Regions from separate parts of the Streptomyces sp. NPDC031049 genome, predicted to be linked through region 1. Evidence: predicted binding sites of a transcription regulator. Region 1 holds the regulator's gene; the other holds the start of a gene.
The links. Region 1 encodes HspR, which represses chaperone genes until heat shock. Its sites were predicted from a motif close to TTGAGNNNNNNNNNCTCAA; they were not measured.

Region 1 (7,164 bases):
GCCCGGGTACCGGATCGGCGAGCGCACCATCCGCCCCGCGCGGGTGGCCGTGGCCGAGCCGCAGCCGGGTGCGCAGACGGTCAAGCCGGCCGAGGAGAGTGCCGAGGGCAAGGCGGAGTCCGCGGAGAACAAGGAGAGCGGTGGCCCGGACGAGGGCTGAGCTTGAATCGATGGGACCTGCATCGATGCGAGAGGAGGGACGTCGGGGATGAGCACCAAGGACTTCATCGAGAAGGACTACTACAAGGTCCTCGGCGTCCCCAAGGACGCCACCGAGGCCGAGATCAAGAAGGCGTACCGGAAGCTCGCCCGCGAGTACCACCCGGACGCCAACAAGGGCAACGCCAAGGCCGAGGAGCGCTTCAAGGAGATCTCCGAGGCGAACGACATCCTCGGCGACCCCAAGAAGCGCAAGGAGTACGACGACGCCCGCGCCCTCTTCGGCAACGGCGGCTTCCGCCCCGGCCCCGGGGCGGGCGGCGGCTCCTTCAACTTCGACCTGAGCGACCTCTTCGGAGGCGGCGCCCAGGGCGGCGGCCAGGGGGCCGGCGGCTTCGGCGGCGGACTCGGTGACGTCTTCGGGGGTCTGTTCAACCGCGGCGGTGCCGGTGCGGGCACCCGCACCCAGCCGCGGCGCGGCCAGGACATCGAGTCCGAGGTCACCCTGAGCTTCACGGAGGCCATCGAGGGCGCCACGGTGCCGCTCAGGATGTCCTCCCAGCAGCCCTGCAAGGCCTGTTCGGGCACCGGCGACAAGAACGGCACGCCGCGCGTGTGCCCGACCTGCGTCGGCACCGGCCAGGTGGCGCGGGGCTCCGGCGGCGGCTTCTCGCTGACCGACCCGTGCCCGGACTGCAAGGGCCGCGGCCTGATGGCCGAGAGCCCCTGCGACGTCTGCAAGGGCTCCGGACGCGCCAAGTCCTCGCGGACGATGCAGGTCCGCATCCCGGCCGGGGTGTCGGACGGACAGCGGATCCGGCTGCGGGGCAAGGGCGCGCCCGGCGAGCGGGGCGGCCCGGCGGGCGACCTGTACGTGGTGGTCCACGTCAAGGAGCACCGCGTCTTCGGCCGCAAGGGCGACAACCTCACCGTCACCGTCCCGGTCACCTTCGCCGAGGCGGCGCTCGGCGGGGAGGTGCGGGTCCCGACCCTGGGCGGGCCGCCGGTCACGCTGAAGCTGCCGGCGGGCACGCCCAACGGGCGGACCATGCGGGCCCGCGGCAAGGGCGCGGTCCGCAAGGACGGCACCCGCGGCGATCTGCTGGTCACCGTCGAGGTGAGTGTTCCGAAGGACCTGACGGGGAAGGCTCGTGACGCGCTCGAGGCGTATCGCGAGGCGACCGCGGGCGAGGACCCGCGGGCGGAGCTGTTCCAGGCCGCGAAGGGAGCTTGATTCGAGATGGACGGCCGTCGACGCAATCCGTATGAACTGACCGAGGACACCCCGGTCTACGTCATCTCGGTGGCGGCCCAGCTCTCCGGCCTGCACCCGCAGACCCTGCGCCAGTACGACCGCCTGGGCCTGGTGTCGCCGGACCGCACCGCCGGCCGGGGCCGCCGCTACTCGGCCCGCGACATCGAACTGCTCCGGCAGGTGCAGCAGTTGTCGCAGGACGAGGGCATCAACCTGGCCGGCATCAAGCGCATCATCGAACTGGAGAACCAGGTCGCCGCCCTCCAGGCCCGGGTCGCCGAGCTCCAGGACGCGCTCGACGGCGCGGCCACGGCGATGCGCCAGCGGGAGGCGGCGGTGCACGCCTCGTACCGCCGTGACCTGGTGCCCTACCAGGAGGTGCAGCAGACCAGCGCGCTGGTGGTGTGGCGTCCGAAGCGGCAGCAGTCGGACTGACACCGCCTCGGCGCGGCGCGAGGGCCCGGAGATCCGTAGGGATCTCCGGGCCCTCGCGCATGCCGTGCCGGCCCGCTGACAGCAAGTGCCGTGACCGGTGCAGGATCCTGACAGCGTCCGGTCTTCAGCCGGTGCCCCGGCACTGGCAGAGTCGGAGGCATGGAGAACACGGGGGAAACGCAGAAGGCGCGCCGTTGCACCATCGTCAGGAAGGGGTTCCCGGCCCTCGCGCTGGGCCTGCTGGTCGCCCTGCCGGTGAGTACGACGGTGGGCGCGACGGTCACCGGCAAGGGCGGGCCGTCGGTCCGGGTGTCGGTCAACGGGTGGCAGTGAGACGGACGGGATGAAGGACACGGAGTTCCAGGACCTGGTGCTGGTGCGCAGACCGCGGGGCACCGCGCCCGCCGCGACCGCCGTGGTCAGAATCCTCGGCAAGCTGCCCGAGGGGTGGGAGCACTCCTGGCGACTCGACGAGGACGGGGGCCGGATCCAGTTGCGGATCCGGCCCCCGGCCGGTTCGCCGCCCTCGGCGGCCCGGACCTGGCTGGCCGAGGCCCTCGGCGATCCGGCACTGCACTCCTGGACCACCGACGCCGCCGGCACCGCGGGCGTCGACGCCGCCGGCTGACGGTCAGATCCAGCCCCGCTCCCGGGCCAGCAGGGCCGCGTGCGGGCGGTTGCTGGCGTTCAGGGTGCGCAGGACGTCGGCGACGTGCCGGCGGTAGGTGCGCAGCGAGACGCCCAGTTCGCGGGCGCCGATCTCGTCCTTGGTGACGCGGCACATGGACTTCAGGACCTCCAGCTCCATGGGGGAGAGGGAGACAGCGTCCGCGTCCGGGTCGCCGAGCAGCCGGTCCAGGTCGGTGGCCCGGTCCCAGATCTTCTCGAACAGGGCCAGGATGCTGGCCACCAGCCCCGGTTCCCGGGCGACCAGGGCGCCGCGCGAGGTGTCCTCGGGGTCGGCCGGCACCAGGGCCGTGTGCCGGTCGTAGACGAGGACGCGCTCGGTGATGTCCGGGGCGACCCTGATCCTGGCGCCCTGGGCGCTCAGCGCGCGCAGGTAGGCCGCGGTCGCCGCGTCGCCCAGCGCCGCCTCGAGGACGACGCTGCGGATGCGCACCCCGCGGCGCAGACAGCGGCTGTCCAAGGGACGCGCGTGCTCGATGTTCTCCGGGGTGAGCGCCTGGTAGGGCTCGACCGAGAGGATCTCCTCGCGGGCGAAGAAGGCGAGGTCGTCGATCCGCTCCCGGATCTGCGCCAGGTTGGTCATCCGCTCGACGCCGCCGCCCGCCGAGGTGCGGGCGCCCTGTTCGGCGCGGAGTTCCTCGACCAGGTGGCGGGGTCTGGTCACCTGCTGCAACTCGTGGTGCAGCTCGCTGAGTCTGCGGTCGGTGAGCAGGCCGACCGCGATCTCGGGGTCCGCGGCCGTCAGGGTGCCCTCCTGCTCGCCGGGCCGCAGCAGACCGAGGCCGGTCAGGCGGCCCAGTGCCGCGCGGACCTCCTCCTGCGGTGCGTGCAGCAGCAGCTGGATGTCCTCCGCCGACGTGCCCGGATTCCTCAGGAAGTGGCGGTAGACGCGCTCCTCCATCGCGGTGAGCCCCAGCAGGCCCATGCTGCCATCGTTCTTCATCCTTCCCCCGTGGTCCTCCCGTACTGCGCGGGCCGGTGGACACGTCGCCGGAGACGGCTGGTCGGGCCGCGACGAAGCGGAATCCACCGAAAAGATCACGACACAGGGTAATGCGTTGGTCAAGGCCCCGCGGTCGTCGTCCGGCAGGATGGTGCCGCCCCCGGTGCAGCAAGCTGCTGCCCGCGCGTCCTGTCCGGCGGCCCGGCTCTTGGCAGGCTGGGAAGCGGTCGGACACCGGCCGACGTGAACGCCGGTCACGAGCCGACGCAACGGGACACGTCCGTACAACCAGGGGGACACACATGGCTGTTGTCGTACAGGAGCACGCGCCCGACTTCTCCGCGCTCACCGACCGCGAGCGGGAGGTCCTGCTGCTGCTCGCCACGGGGGAGCAGAACCGCCGGCTCGCGCGCCGCCTCGGCATCGCGGAGCGCACCGTGCGGGCCCACACGGCGAGCATCGTGCGCAAGCTCGACCTCACCTCGCGGTTCGAGGCGGCGATCGTCTCGCACCTGTACGCGGACGACATCCGGGGGGCGTGCGGCTGACGACCCGGCCAACACGCCAGAGCCCCTCCGGTACGGCACCGGAGGGGCTCCTTCCTGTCCGGGGCGGGCGGGCCTGCCGTGCCGGGCGGGTCCGGGTCAGCCGGGGAGCATGTCGCCGACGGCCTCGACGGCGAGCATCCACATCGGCTGGGCGCCGGTGCCGAACGCGGCGGCGAGCGCGTGGCCCAGGGACACGTCCAGCGCCTCGTACTCCACGCCCTCGCGCCACTCCGCCAGCACGTGCCCGTCACCGTCGGAGGAGAAGTCCCCGACGTGCTCACCGTCCCGCAGCAGGCGGCTGCCCGGGATCGAGTCGGGCACCAGGCGCCAGGTGCGCTCCCCGTACCGGACGTCGACGGCGAAGGAGCGCCGGGTCAGCCGGCCCTTGGCCAGGACGAGTCCGGCCCGCTCGCCGTCGACGAGCAGCGTGAGCAGGTCCCCGTCCCGGGTGCCGATCGGCGTGTGGTCGTCGGCCTCCGTGTCTTCCTCGCGGTACAGGTCGATGCGGGGCACCGCGTCGCCCTCGACGACGACCTCGCCCAGCTCGGTGTCCAGGTGGACGGATATCGTGCCGAACCGGTCGTCCTCGGTGACGGTCTCGCGGACGGGCTGCTCCTCGGCGTCCTCGTCCCAGTCGTCGCGGGCCTTGTCGCCGTGGCCGTCGCGGTCGTCGTGGGTGTCGTGGGCGTGCTGGTCGTCCGGCTGGTCCTGGCGGTCCTGCTGGTCCTGCTTGTCGAGTGAGGTCGCGGTCGCCGGGTCCTTCGGCATGCGGTCTTCCTTTGCTGTGCGGTCTGACGGGTGGTCAGTACGTCAGGTGAGGGGGGCGCTCACTTGGGCGCTCACGCTCCCGTGGCGGTCAGCTGGGTGGCCGCCAGGTCCCGGTACAGCTCGTCCCTGCCCAGGAGTTCCCCGTGCCGTCCATGGTCGCGCACCCGGCCGCCGGCGAGCAGCACCATGTGGTCGGCCGAGGTCACCGTGGACAGGCGGTGGGCGATCAGGATGACCGTGCAGTGCTCCGCCGCCCGTTCCACGGTGTGCCGCAGCGCGGTCTCGCTCAGCCCGTCCAGGTGGGCCGTCGCCTCGTCGAGCAGCAGCACCTGGGGGCGGCGCAGCAGCGCGCGGGCGATGGCCAGACGCTGGCGCTCACCGCCGGACAGGGCCAGGCCGCGGGCGCCGACGTGGGTGTCCAGGCCCTCGGGGAGCCGGGCGGCCAACGAGTCGAGCAGGGTGTCCCGCAGCACCCGCTCGACCTCCTCGTCGGTGGCGTCTGGGGCGGCGTACAGGAGGTTCTCCCGCAGGGTCCCGGCCAGCATCGGGGTGTCCTGCTCCACGTACGCGATCCGGCGGCGCACCTCGGCGCGGCTCAGCGTGGTGATGTCGGTGCCGTCGAGCAGCACGCGGCCGGCGTCGACGTCGTAGAACCGCTGGAGCAGCGAGAACACGGTCGTCTTGCCGCTGCCGGAGGGGCCGACGAGCGCGGTGACGGCGCCGGCCGGGGCGGTGAGGCTGACGTCGTCCAGGGTGGTGGCGCGGCCCGCGTAGGCGAAGGTGACGTGCTCCAGGGTGACCCGGGGCGGCGGGCCGGCGGGGCGGGCGGGGGTGATGTCCACGTCCGTCTCGATCTCCATGCGCTCGACCTCCTCGATCCGGGTGAGCGCGCCCAGGCCCTGCTGGAGCGAGGTGGTGCCGCCGACCAGGGACAGCACCGGGCCACCGAGGTTGAACAGGTAGAGCAGGAAGGCGATCAGCGCCGCCAGGTCGAGGGTGCCGGTGGCGACCAGGGCGCCGCCGAAGCCGATGACCGCCAGGAACGAGGCCTGCACGACCAGCGCCGAGAGCACCGCGATCGCGGCGTGGTAGCGGGCGCCGGCCAGGCCCGCGCGGTAGGCGTCCTCGGCCGCCGCGACGGCGCGCGCGGTCTCCGTCGCCTCGCCGCCGTTGGCCTTCACGGTCCGGGCGGCGCCGAGCGCGCGGTCCAGGGCGGCACCGATCTCGCCGACCGATGTCTGCGCGCGGGTGGTGACCTTGCGGATCCGCGGCATCACCACGCCCATGGCGACACCGACCACCAGCAGGACGCCGGAGGTGATGCCGAGCAGCGGCAGACTGGTCACGCCCATCAGGACGATGGTGGCCAGCAGGTGGATGCCTCCGTCCAGCAGCTGGATGACACCGCTGGTCGCCGCGTGCTGCACGAGCGTGCTGTCCGAGGTCACGCGGGTGGTCAGACCGCCGGGTTCGGTCTTGTCCAACTCCTTGGTACGCAGCCGGATCAGACGGTGGATCAGCCCGCGCCGGACGTGCAGCACGACCTTCTCCGCGGTGCGCTCGCTGACCAGGGCCTGGCTCCAGGTGAGCACGATCGAGCCGGCCAGCAGGGCCAGCATCAGCAGGATCTCGTCGCGCAGCCCCGTGCCGGTCATGAGCGCCGTGAGCGCCGACTCGACGACCATCGGCTGGGCCAGCCCCGCCGCGCTGCCCGCGAGGGTCAGCGCCAGGACCAGCATCAGGACGCGCCGGTGCGGGCGCGCGTGGGCGAGCAGGGCCCGCAGCGGCGGCCGGGGCGCGGGCCGCGGGGCCTGGGTGGTTGATGAGTCAGGAATGTTCACCCTGTTCTTTTTACGCGGGCGAACGGGGGCGCCGGTATTGGCGGTTGCGGCTATGCCGGGTGGGGCATTGCCGGGTGCGGCAATTCCGGGTGGGGCAATTCCGGGTGGGCGATGCCGGTCCCGGTATTGCCGGACGGGGTATTGCCGTTTCGGTCATGCCGGTCCCGGTATTGCCGCTTCGGGTCATGCCGTAACTGACAATGGCGGGCGGCTTTTTCGGTGGGCCATATTTCTCTCGTCCGCAGCGAACGGCGGCGGACGGCGGCTGACAAGCGCATCCGCTCGGCAGCCGCGATCCACTGTCACAAGGGAGAGAACCATGCAGTCCACCCAGAACGAGAAGGACCTGTTCGAGGGCTACACCGCCTACACCTCCGCCGAGGAGCTGGGCCTGTACGACGGCAAGGACGCCGCGCCCGCGTTCAGCCCGACCATCCCGTGGGCGATCCGCGCGACCATCATCACGGCCCGCTCCTCGCAGCAGTGCGCCGCGGCCCTCGGCTCGCTGACCGCCAAGACCATCGAGAA
Region 2 (7,164 bases), on a different contig from region 1:
CACCGGCGGCACCGGCGGCACCGACCGCACCGACCGCACCGGCGGCACCGACCGCACCGGCGGCACCGGCGGCACCGGAGACTCCGGCAGGCACGCCCGCCGCTTCGGCCTCCCCGTCGCCACCGCCCTGGTCATGGGCAACATCATCGGCGGCGGCATCTTCCTGCTCCCGGCCTCGGTCGCCCCGTACGGCACCGTCAGCCTGCTCGCCTTCGGCGTCCTCACCGTCGGCGCCCTCGCCCTCGCCCTGGTCTTCGGCCGGCTCGCCGCCCGCGACCCGCGCACCGGCGGCCCCTACGTCTACGCCCGCGAGGCCTTCGGCGACTTCGCCGGCTTCCTCGCGGCCTGGGCCTACTGGATCACCACCTGGGTGTCCAACGCGGCCCTCGCCGTCGCCGCCGTCGGCTATCTGGACGTCCTCGTCCCGGTGGGCGACCACCGCTGGACCGCCTGTCTGGCCGCGCTCGTCGTCCAGTGGCTGCCCGCGCTCGCCAACTTCGCCGGCACCCGCTACGTCGGCGCCGTACAGTTCGTGGCGACGGTGCTGAAGTTCGCCCCGCTGCTCCTCGTCGCCGTCGGCGGGCTGTTCTTCTTCGACGCCGGCAACCTCGGCCCGTTCAACGCCAGCGGCGGCAGCGCCGTCGGCGCGGTCTCCGCCGCCGCGGCGATCCTGCTCTTCTCCTACCTCGGAGTGGAGTCCGCCGCGGTCAGCGCCGGCGAGGTCAAGGACCCCCGCCGCACCGTCGGGCGGGCCACCGTCATCGGCACCCTGGGTGCCGCCCTCGTCTACCTCCTGGGCACCCTGTCCGTCTTCGGCACGGTCGCCCACGACCGTCTGGTCGACTCCTCCGCGCCCTTCTCCGACGCCGTGAACGCCATGTTCGGCGGCACCTGGGGCGGCTGGGCGGTCGCCCTCGCCGCGCTGGTCTCCATGACCGGCTGCCTCAACGGCTGGACCCTGCTGAGCGCCCAGACCCCCTACGCCGCCGCCCGCGACGGCCTGTTCCCGTCCGTCTTCGCCCGCAAGCGGCGCGGGGTCCCCACCGTCGGAGTCGGCGTCACGGTCGTCCTCGCCTCGCTCCTGACCGTCTACAACTACACCTCCGGCTCGGCGAAGGTCTTCGAGGTGCTGGTCCTCGTCACCACCTTCACCGCGACCGTGCCCTACCTGCTGGCCACCGCCGCGCAGCTGTACCACCTGGCCTCCGGGCGCCGCACGGTCGACCGGGCGCGGCTGGTGCGGGACGCCGTCGTCGCCTCGGCCGCGGCCGGATTCTCCCTCTGGCTGGTCGCGGGCGCCGGGTACGCGGCCGTCTACCAGGGCGTGCTCTTCCTGTTCGCGGGCGTGCTGGTGTACGCGGTGATGGCGGCCCGGCGGCAGCCCGCCGCCCGGTGACCGGCGGCCCGTACTCCCCGGTAATTCGGCTGCGGCCGGGGCGCGGGCCGCTCACACTGGTGTGCGATCACCGCGTACCACCGTCAGGAGCCTTGCGTGCAGGCAGCCGTCACCGTCACCCCCTCCCGTCTCCCCGAGCTGCTGCTCGGCCTCGCCACCGTGCGGCCGGTCTTCCTCTGGGGCGCGCCCGGCATCGGCAAGTCGTCCCTGGTGAGGGACTTCGCCGAGCAGCTGGGCCTGGAGTGCGTGAGCCTGCTCGGCACCCAGCTCGCCCCCGAGGACCTGATCGGCGTGCCGCAGATCCGCGACGGCCGGTCGGTGTTCTGCCCGCCCGAGGTGATCGCCCGTGAGCAGCCGTACTGCCTGTTCCTGGACGAGCTGAACGCGGCCACGCCCGATGTGCAGAAGGCGTTCTACTCGCTCATCCTGGACCGCCGCATCGGCAGTTACGAACTGCCCGAGGGCTCGATCGTCATCGGCGCCGGCAACCGCGCCACCGACAACGCCCTCGCCCGCCCCATCGCCTCCGCGCTGGTCAACCGCCTCACCCACGTCCACCTGGAGGCGTCCGCCCGGGACTGGCTGACCTGGGCCGCGAACCACGGCATCCACCCCTGGGTCACGGACCACCTCACCGACCGGCCCGACCACCTGTGGTCGAAGCCGCCCAAGACCGAGGAGCCGTTCTCCACCCCGCGCTCCTGGCACATGCTCTCCGACGCCCTGCACTCCTTCGGCCGCGACCTGGACGAGGACACCCTGAGCGTGCTCGCGCACGGCACGCTCACCCCGCGCCACGCCACCGCCTTCTGCGGCTACGTCAAGATCGTCCGCAGCCGGTTCGGCATCGAGGCGATCCTGCGCGGCGACGCCCGCTGGCCGCACCGCCCCGAGGACCGCGACCTGCTCTATTACGTCGCCGAGTCCTTCCGCGGCCGGCTGGTCAAGGAACTGCCCGCGAGCAAGGAGCACATGTCGGCGAACGGCCGCCAGACCGCCTACCGCGCCAAGTCGCTGCTGGTGCAGCTCGCCGAGATCTCCGTCGAGGTCGCCCAGAGCGTCATCGCCTCCGACGCCGACGGCAATCCGGTGCTGCCCTCCTGGTTCCTGGTGGAGGCGGCCCGCGACATGCCGCGCCTGGTCGAGGCCCGCCGGTGAGCCGGAAGCCCGGGAAGAAGAAGCGCGACCTCGCGGCGGAGGCGTTCGACGAGGGCCTGCGGCTGGTCCGCGCCAACCCGGCACTGGCCGCCGTGGAGTTCACCGTCTGCCGCCACGAGCACTGCGAGGAGGCCCCCCGCGACGGGCTGGCCCGCGTCGACTCCGACGGCGTACTGCACGTCCACCCCGCCCGGACGGCCGACCCGGCGGACTGGGCGTGGGCGATCGCGCACGCCGCCCTGCACCTCGGCTTCGGACACGTGCCGGCCGCCAAGGGGACGCCCGTCCAGCCCGACCGGTACGAGCGCGCCGCACGCTGCGTCGTGGTCAACCGCTTCCTGCTGTCCTTCCCCGTCGGCCGGACCCCCGAGGACCTGCCGCCGTCGTACCCGGACGGCGACGAGGAGCAGCTCGCCGCCCGCTGGCGCCGCGACGGGCTCCCGGCCGCCTACGAGCGGTGCGGCACGGCCGGTGCCGAACCCGACCTGACGCTGGTGGAGTGGTTCGGGTGGCACGGGCAGCCGCCGGACCGGCAGCTGGCGTTCGCCACCGCCCTGACCCGGACGGTGTCCGCCGCGATGGACGTGGCGGGCGGCCGGCGCGACTCCATGGACGGCGAGGCGGCCGCACGGCGCCCTGGGAGAAGGCGCTGAGCTGGTTCGTCTCCTCCTACCCGCTGCTCGGCGGCATCGCCGCCGGCATCGAGCTGGTCGCCGACGCCGAGCTGGCCCGCGCCCACGGCATCGCGGTCGCCGCCGTCAACGCCGAGGCGGGCGAGATCTACGTCAACCCGCTGCGGCAGTTCGAGGACGAGGAGTGGCGCTTCATCCTCGCCCACGAGATGCTGCACGCCGCCCTGCGCCACGGCGACCGCTGCGGCACCCGCGACCCGTACCTCTTCAACGTCGCCTGCGACTACGTCGTCAACGGCTGGCTGGTGCAGATGCAGGTCGGCGCCATGCCCGAGGGCCTGCTGCACGACCCGGAGCTGTCCGGCCTGTCCGCCGAGGAGGTCTACGACCGCATCGCCGGCGACCTGCGCCGCATCCGCCGCCTGTCCACCCCGCGCGGCAAGGGCGTCGGCGACGTGCTCGGCGCCCCGCTCGGCGCGCCCCGCGACCACTGCGACCTCGACGGCTTCTACCGGCGCGGCCTCGCCCAGGGCCTGGACCTGCACCAGCGGCAGGAGCGCGGCTTCCTGCCCGGCGGCCTGGTCGAGGAGATCCGGGCGCTCAGCCACCCGCCGCTGCCCTGGGACGCCCGGCTGGCCCGCTGGTTCGACGAGTTCGTGCCCCGCCCCGAGCCCCTGCGGTCGTACGCGCGCCCCTCCCGCCGGCAGGCGGCCAGCCCCGGCATCCCGCGCGCCGGACGGTACGTCCCGCCCGAGGAGATCGCCCGCTGCACGTTCGGCGTCGTGCTGGACACCTCCGGCTCCATGGACCGCACCCTGCTCGGCAAGGCGCTCGGCGCCATCGCCTCCTACGCCGAGGCCCGCGACGTCCCCGCCGCCCGGGTCGTGTTCTGCGACGCCGCCCCGCACGACGCCGGGTATGTGCCGGTGACGGAGATCGCCGGCCGCGTACGGGTGCACGGCCGCGGCGGCACCGTGCTCCAGCCCGGCGTCGACCTGCTGCACCGCGCCGACGACTTCCCGCCCGCCGCACCGGTGCTGATCATCACCGACGGGTGGTGCGACGTGCTGCGGGTGCGCCGCGAGCACGCCTACCTGATCCCCCAGGGAGCGCGGCTGCCGTTCGCCGCCCGGGGCCCGGTTTTCCGCGTGAGGTGACCCGGAATGTGATCGGATGGGACGGGAAACCCCGCAAGGGGCACAACGGGATCCACCCGAAAGGAAGAACCGTGGCAACCACGCGCTCCGCACACACCGTCTGGGAAGGCAACCTCCTCGAGGGGAACGGCACCGTCACCTTCGACTCCTCCGGGGCCATCGGCGAGCAGCCGGTCACGTGGGCCGCCCGCACCCAGGAGGCGAACGGCAAGACCAGCCCCGAGGAGCTGATCGCCGCCGCGCACTCCAGCTGCTTCTCCATGGCCTTCTCGCACGCCCTGGCCCAGGCCGGCACCCCGCCGACCAAGCTGACCACCTCGGCCGACGTGAGTTTCCAGCCGGGCGAGGGCATCACCGGCATCCACCTCACCGTCGAGGGCTCCGTCCCCGGTATGGACAGCGACGCCTTCGTCGCCGCGGCCGAGGACGCCAAGGTCAACTGCCCGGTCAGCCAGGCCCTGAAGGCCGTGCCGATCACGCTGTCCGCGAAGCTCGTCTGACCACGGCACACCCGGCCGTCGCCCTCCGCCGGGGCCCTGCGCCCTTGACAACAGCACGCTCAAGTTTTGCGCTGGAGAGCGTGGGTTACCCGTAGTGCCCTGGCGGAAGGGGACGGCGATGGGACGTGCGGTCGGGATCGATCTCGGAACGACCAACTCGGTGGTGGCCGTGCTGGAGGGCGGTGAGCCCACCGTCGTCGCCAACGCCGAGGGGGCCCGCACCACCCCGTCGGTGGTGGCCTTCGCCAAGAACGGCGAGGTGCTGGTCGGCGAGGTCGCCAAGCGGCAGGCCGTGACCAACGTGGAGCGCACCGCCCGCTCGGTCAAGCGGCACATGGGCGACAGCGCCTGGCGCTTCCCGGAGCAGGGCGACGTCGACGGCACCCGGTACCGGGCGCAGGAGCTGTCCGCGCGGGTGCTGCAGAAACTGAAGCGGGACGCCGAGGCCTACCTCGGCGAGGACGTCACCGACGCGGTGATCACCGTGCCCGCCTACTTCGACGACACCCAGCGCCAGGCCACCAAGGAGGCCGGGGAGATCGCCGGCCTGAAGGTGCTGCGGATCATCAACGAGCCCACCGCGGCGGCGCTGGCGTACGGCCTGGACAAGGAGAACGACCAGACGGTCCTCGTCTTCGACCTCGGCGGCGGCACCTTCGACGTGTCGCTGCTGGAGATGGGCGACGGAGTGATCGAGGTCAAGGCCACCAACGGCGACACCCTCCTCGGCGGCGACGACTGGGACCAGCGGATCGTCGACCACCTGGTCAAGCGGTTCAAGGGCCAGTACGGCGTCGACCTCGCACGCGACAAGATGGCGCTCCAGCGGCTGCGGGAGGGCGCCGAGAAGGCCAAGATCGAACTGTCCTCGTCCACCGAGACGACGATCAACCTGCCCTACATCACGGCCTCCGCCGAAGGCCCCCTGCACCTGGAGGAGCGGCTGACCCGCACCCAGTTCCAGGAGCTGACCGCCGACCTTCTGGAACGCTGCAAGACCCCCTTCCACCAGGCCGTGGACGACGCCGGCATCCAGCTCTCCACCGTCGACCACGTCATCCTGGTCGGCGGCTCCACCCGCATGCCCGCCGTCACCGACCTGGTCAGGGAACTGACCGGCAAGGACCCGCACAAGGGCGTCAACCCCGACGAGGTCGTGGCGGTCGGCGCGGCCCTCCAGGCGGGCGTGCTGCGCGGCGACGTCAAGGACGTGCTGCTGCTCGACGTCACCCCGCTGTCCCTCGGCATCGAGACCAAGGGCGGCATCATGACCAAGCTGATCGAGCGCAACACCACGATCCCCACCCGGCGTTCGGAGATCTTCACCACCGCCGCCGACAACCAGCCCTCCGTCGGCATCCAGGTCTACCAGGGCGAACGCGAGATCGCCGCCTACAACAAGAAGCTCGGCGTCTTCGACCTCACCGGCCTGCCGCCCGCCCCGCGCGGCGTCCCGCAGATCGAGGTGGCCTTCGACATCGACGCCAACGGCATCATGCACGTCTCCGCCAAGGACATGGCGACCGGACGCGAGCAGAAGATGACCGTCACCGGCGGCTCCGCGCTGGCCAAGGAGGACATCGACCGCATGATGCGGGACGCCGAGCAGTACGCCGAGGAGGACCGCAAACGCCGCGAGGCCGCCGAGACCCGCAACCAGGCCGAACAACTCGTCTACCAGACCGAGAACTTCCTGCGCGACAACGGCGACAAGGTCCCCGCCGAGACCCGCGCGGAGGTCGAGTCGGCCGTCGCCGGCCTCAAGTCCCGGCTGGAGGGCGACACCGACACCGCCGCCCTGCGCGACGCCGTCGAGAAACTCGCCGCCGTCAGCCAGCGCATGGGCCAGGCGATGTACGCCCGGACCGCGTCGGAGCCGACGCCCGAGGGCACCGCGGACACGGCCGGGTCGGCGCGGCAGCAGGACGACGACGCGGTGGTCGACGCGGAGATCGTCGACGACGACAAGGACACCGGCGAGGGCGCCCGGGGCCCGGCGGCGTAGAACTCCGTCCCGGGAGCACGGTCAGCGGCGGGCCTCCGCGCCGGCCGCCGGCGGCAGGGTGGCGCACACCGCGTCCAGTACGCACGCGTACGGGGTGCCGGAGGCGGTGAGCCGGGAACGGAGCCGCTCCAGGGCGTCCCGGTGCTCGAGCAGCGGACCGGTGTCGCCCGTGCGGGAGGTGAACTCCAGCACCGCCGGGAGGAAGTCGGGCCGCTCCTCGCCGGTGACCTCGAGCCCGTGGGCGCGGTAGAGGTCCGCGAAGCCGACCAGGGACCTCCCGTGCCCCGGGGCGTCGTCGTCCCGCCACCGGCTCAGA

Region 2: a site for HspR is predicted at 4,888-4,906, ahead of dnaK (molecular chaperone DnaK). Genes of this name have one in related genera too.

The regions. Positions count from the first base shown of each region.
Region 1 is NZ_JBVIGC010000004.1:324,724-331,887, reverse strand. Features, by position in the region: gene grpE (nucleotide exchange factor GrpE) at 1-160, shown strand, start outside; gene dnaJ (molecular chaperone DnaJ) at 209-1,393, shown strand; gene ACZ45Q_RS09220 (heat shock protein transcriptional repressor HspR) at 1,400-1,849, shown strand; gene ACZ45Q_RS09215 (hypothetical protein) at 2,009-2,182, shown strand; gene ACZ45Q_RS09210 (hypothetical protein) at 2,193-2,477, shown strand; gene ACZ45Q_RS09205 (helix-turn-helix transcriptional regulator) at 2,481-3,479, opposite strand; gene ACZ45Q_RS09200 (helix-turn-helix domain-containing protein) at 3,782-4,027, shown strand; gene ACZ45Q_RS09195 (hypothetical protein) at 4,124-4,795, opposite strand; gene ACZ45Q_RS09190 (ABC transporter ATP-binding protein) at 4,867-6,636, opposite strand; gene lxmA (lexapeptide family class V lantibiotic) at 6,956-7,164, shown strand, end outside.
Region 2 is NZ_JBVIGC010000009.1:101,307-108,470, forward strand. Features, by position in the region: gene ACZ45Q_RS17220 (amino acid permease) at 1-1,396, shown strand, start outside; gene ACZ45Q_RS17225 (ATP-binding protein) at 1,493-2,554, shown strand; partial or broken gene ACZ45Q_RS17230 (vWA domain-containing protein) at 2,551-4,343, shown strand; gene ACZ45Q_RS17235 (OsmC family protein) at 4,415-4,843, shown strand; gene dnaK (molecular chaperone DnaK) at 4,962-6,848, shown strand; gene narJ (nitrate reductase molybdenum cofactor assembly chaperone) at 6,870-7,164, opposite strand, start outside.